Regions from separate parts of the Colwellia sp. BRX10-9 genome, predicted to be linked through region 1. Evidence: predicted binding sites of a transcription regulator. Region 1 holds the regulator's gene; the other holds the start of a gene.
What was found. The regulator MetJ, encoded in region 1, represses methionine synthesis genes. The targets are predictions, from matches to a motif close to TAGACGTCTAGACGTCTA.
Positions count from the first base shown of each region.

Region 2: the regulator MetJ is predicted to act here: its motif matches at 1,311-1,328, upstream of H4J69_RS07650 (cystathionine beta-lyase).

Region 1 is NZ_JACGVV010000002.1:252,166-254,587, reverse strand. Features, by position in the region: gene metL (bifunctional aspartate kinase/homoserine dehydrogenase II) at 1-77, opposite strand, end outside; gene metB (cystathionine gamma-synthase) at 118-1,275, opposite strand; gene metJ (met regulon transcriptional regulator MetJ) at 1,459-1,788, shown strand; gene H4J69_RS02340 (hypothetical protein) at 1,811-2,164, opposite strand; gene H4J69_RS02335 (malic enzyme-like NAD(P)-binding protein) at 2,411-2,422, opposite strand, start outside.
Region 2 is NZ_JACGVV010000009.1:58,085-60,506, forward strand. Features, by position in the region: gene H4J69_RS07645 (GNAT family N-acetyltransferase) at 1-37, opposite strand, end outside; gene H4J69_RS07650 (cystathionine beta-lyase) at 96-1,280, opposite strand; gene H4J69_RS07655 (DNA polymerase II) at 1,402-2,422, opposite strand, start outside.

The sequences.
Region 1 (2,422 bases):
TTATGTACATGAATAGCATGCTTCGCCAGTTGATTATTCCCTGATGATAATTGTTCTACTGTATTTGACTGTGTCATTTTCACTCATTAATTCTTCTACTAAAAATAGTCTACAACTTTAAATTTGGCTTGCCGATAAAGCTTGTTCTAAGTCATTAATAATATCACTAACATCTTCAATACCGACAGAAATTCGGATTAAAGATTGAGTAATACCCGCTGCAATTTGTGCTTCAATTTCCATACCTGCATGGGTCATCGTTGATGGATGACTGATTAAACTTTCAACGCCACCTAATGACTGTGCCAAGGTAAAGAGTGATAAGTTGTCAAAGAGTACTTTAACCGCTTCAACACCACCTTTTATTTCGAAACTCATCATAGCGCCAAAATCTTTTTGCTGACGCTTAGCAATTTCGTGTCCCGGGTGATTTTTTAAACCAGGAAAGTATACCGCGTTAATTGCTCGATGATTTTCTAAGTATTTTGCAACAGCATTAGCATTTTCTTGATGCTGTTTCATGCGCAGTGGTAAGGTTTTTAAGCCACGTAATGCCAGATAACTGTCGAAAGGTGAACCCGTAATACCAATACAATTTGCCCACCACGCTAGCTCTTCACCCAGTTCTTTTTCTTTTGTTACTAACACCCCACCCACAACATCACTATGACCATTAATATATTTAGTTGTCGAGTGAAAAACAATATCAGCACCTAATAATAGCGGTTGCTGTAACAAGGGAGAAAGAAACGTATTATCTACTGCCACTAAAGCACCAACAGCATGACTGGCTTGAGTAACCTTTTTTATATCAACCAGCCGTAATAATGGGTTACTGGGTGACTCAATCAAAACTAATCTTGGCTTTTGTTCAAGCGCTTGCGCTAACGCTTGATCATCGTTTTGATCAACAACAAGCACATTAAATAAGCCACGTTTTGCTAGGTGGGTAAACAAGCGATAACTTCCACCATAGCAATCATGTGGAATAACAACCGTATCTTTTGTTGTCAGTAACTGACAAATTAAGTGCACCGCTGACATTCCTGTGCTGGTAACAATGCCTACAGCACCCTGCTCTAAATCAGCGATAGCTTGTGCAAACGTGCTTCGAGTGGGGTTGCCTGTTCTGGAATAATCAAATTGGCGCTTATTGTTGAAGCCTTTTAAAGCATAAGTACTCGATAAATGAATGGCAGGAACAACCGCACCGTGATGTTCATCACTATTAATGCCGGCTCTAACAGCTAATGTTGCTGGTTTTTTGCTTGTCATTTTTTGCTCCAATCGGGCAGTAAAATCAAATAGATGTTTGGACGTCTATAACTCTAAACGCTTTACTTTTGTCGGTCAAGAACTTTAGACTTCTAAACTTCTACACATTCGTTATTGACTCAACGCCAACAACCAGTAAAATCTAACTTATAAAAAGTAATTTAGCTAAACAAAGGTAATTAAATGGCAAAGTGGAATGGCGATTATATAAAACCATACGCCGAACATGGTAAAAAAAGTGAGCAAGTTAAAAAAATCACGGTCTCAATCCCGTTGCGGGTACTGAAAGTGTTAACGGATGAACGTACTCGTCGGCAAGTTAACAACTTACGCCATGCAACTAACAGCGAATTGTTATGTGAAGCTTTTCTGCATGCTTTTACCGGACAGCCTCTTCCTGATGATGGCGATTTAACAAAAGACAATACAGAGATGCTACCTAAAAGTGTGCGCGAAGCCTTAATAGCAAAAGGTATTACCGACTTCAGTCAATTTGAAATTGAAGACGAGTAGCTAAGGGTCTTAATACACTTCCTCAAAAAGACGCTCTGGCGTCTTTTTTTATGCCCATACGGTAAGCATCTACAATAGCCAATAACCAACAAGTTAGTAGTGTATAGGTTAATATACTCATTAAGATAGGGTCAACAATAATGGGATTTTTTGACATCTCTGCGATCAGTGCTTGGCTATTGAGCGCAACGTCACCTGATTTAACTTTATTAATAAGTGGCTGATATTGCCTCATCACTTCTTCAATATACAAATATACTGTCACAGAAAAACTTAAAATAAATAACGTAGCCCGTCGATAAGCGTGACACATTAGTTGGCCAATACCCGGGTAAACAAGTGCTGAGAGTAAAACGGCTTTCGTTGAAGTTTTCATTGTTATTCGTCCTACTCAATATTGTTATGCTTTGCCATCGGTGACATTATCTACAGAGGTGCAAGTATTAATGATTTGTCAGGAATATAGATGACGTACAAGAGGTAACTGCTCCTGCGTTACCCTATTTCTTAATTCCTACTTTCTGCGTCCATGTAGTCACTGCACCATGACCTACTATTTGTCATAAATAAAAAAAGGAGAGTCGAGCTCTCCTTTTACAGCGTTATTAATAAATACTACTGATTATTCCATATA
Region 2 (2,422 bases), on a different contig from region 1:
GCCTAATGGTTAACCTTTGTGTTGTGCATAGCAGCATGTAAATTCCAAACTTTTAACGCGTAAAGCCTAAGCTTTATTTTTTAATAAAATACTGTCTAAGATTTATTTTCTAAGGCAGTGTTCAATCTATCAAAGCCTCGAGCAAGGTCGGCAATTAAGTCATCAACATCCTCTAAACCTATATGCAGGCGAATTAATGGATATTCATAATTCCACTTTGTCGCTGTTCGCAAACGGCCAACATTGGTATTACCCAAAATTAAACTTTCAAAACCGCCCCACGAATAGCCCATTTTAAAATGTTCCATACCATCAAGTAAGGCATTAAGTGATTGCTTATCACCGCGGGTTAACACAAATGAAAACAAACCGTTAGCACCAGTAAAGTCACGCTTAAAATATTCATGGCCCGGACACGATTCGAATGCAGGATGAAGAATAACATCAACTTCTTCGCGTGTTGCTAACCAATTAGCCACTTTTAGCGCACTAATTTGATGTTGTTTTAAACGCACACCTAAGGTACGAATGCCACGCATTGCCAAATATAGATCATCGGGTGAAGTACATTGCCCCATCAGATAACTGTTTTCACGCAGTTGTGGCCAATACTCTTCAGTGGCTATTGCCGTACCTAACATCACATCTGAATGACCAACGATATATTTAGTCGCTGCTTGAATCGAAATATCGACACCATAATCAAAAGGTTGAAAATTAACCCCTGCAGCCCAAGTATTATCGAGCATAACCATACAGCCATGCTGGTGAGCAACTTCAGCTATACCGGGAACATCTTGAACTTCCATGGTAATAGAGCCAGGAGACTCTAAGAAAATAAGTCGGGTGTTTTCTTTAATAAGTCCGGCTATATCTCGGCCAATAGTTGGATCGTAATAAGTCGTTTCAACGCCAATATTGACCAATATTTTATCGCAAAAATCACGCGTGGGTTCATAAGCCGTATCGACCATAAGGATATGGTCACCGGTTTTAACAAACGAAAGAATAGCATTAGTGATCGCCGCAGTACCCGATGGATAAATGGCACAACCAGCGCCGCCTTCGAGATCAGTCATAGCATCGGCGAAAGCAAAAGCCGTTGAGGTGCCTCTTCTGCCATAGAAAAGTACTTGATTACCACGATTTGCTGTTGCGTGATTCATTTCTTTAACCGTATTAAAAACAACGGTTGATGCACGTTCTACTGGGGGATTAACAACGCCACGTGTCCATTTTGATTTTCGTCCCGCATTGACTATTTTGGTATCGTTGATCATGATCTTTCATCCTAAAACATAAAATTCATTTAGCCATCTAAATAGCTAACTCAATAAAGTCACCTTATGATCTTTCCAAGCATGATGCACGATTTATTTATATTAATTAAAACAGCAGAGGCTATTGAAACAAGTTCATTTGATCACTGGTTAATTTTTCGAAACTACTCCCGACAAAAGGTAAAATAGCATCAGCAACGGTCGCTAATTGCCGATCGATATAAAACTGGTAATCGAGTGGCGCGTTAACATAACCTTTTGCTTGCGGTCCAGAAGTCGTGATCAAGTACTCTATCCAACCACGTTGCTGATATTTTAGCGGTTGCTTATTTATCTTGTTTATATCATCGGCTAAACGTGCCGCTTTCACATGTGGAGGCACGTTTTTAACGTAATGATCTAACTGCCTACGAATGCGTTTACGATACACCAGTAAATGATCTAATTGTCCTGCTGATGTTTGAGTAACAATATTGCGTACATAGTCAGCAAAAGGTTCGCCATTAAATATTTTTAAATACAACTCTCGTTGAAAAGTTTTAGCCAGTTCAGTCCAATCGGTGCGGACACTTTCTAAGCCTTTAAAAATCAATTCTGATGAGCCATTCTTTTCTACAATGCCAGCATAACGCTTCTTAGTACCGACATCTTGCCCTCTGATGGTTGGCATCAAAAATTGGCTAAAATGTGTTTCAAACTCAATTTCAAGTTGGCTTTCTATCGCAAATTCTTTTTTAAGCGTTGCTTGCCACCTAAGATTAATTTTATCTTGTAAGGTTTTACCCAGCTTTTGACATTGCTGGTGACTAAAATCATCGTCAACACTGACAAAAATAGAATCGGTATCACCATAAATTACTTGATAACCATCATCTTCTAGCCACATTTTAGTGGTGATTAATAATTCATGGCTTCGTTTAGTGATTGAGCCCGACAAACGTGGATCAAAAAATCGACATCCCGTAGAGCCTAAGACCCCATAAAACGAATTCATAATAATTTTTATCGCTTGCGACAATGCCGCATTTTTATCTTTTTTAGCGATATCACGCTCTAACCACAACTCATTAATAATTTCAGGTAAAAAATGTTTATCTCTAGAGAAATAAGCACCATCAAAACCTTTGATACTAGTCTCAGGT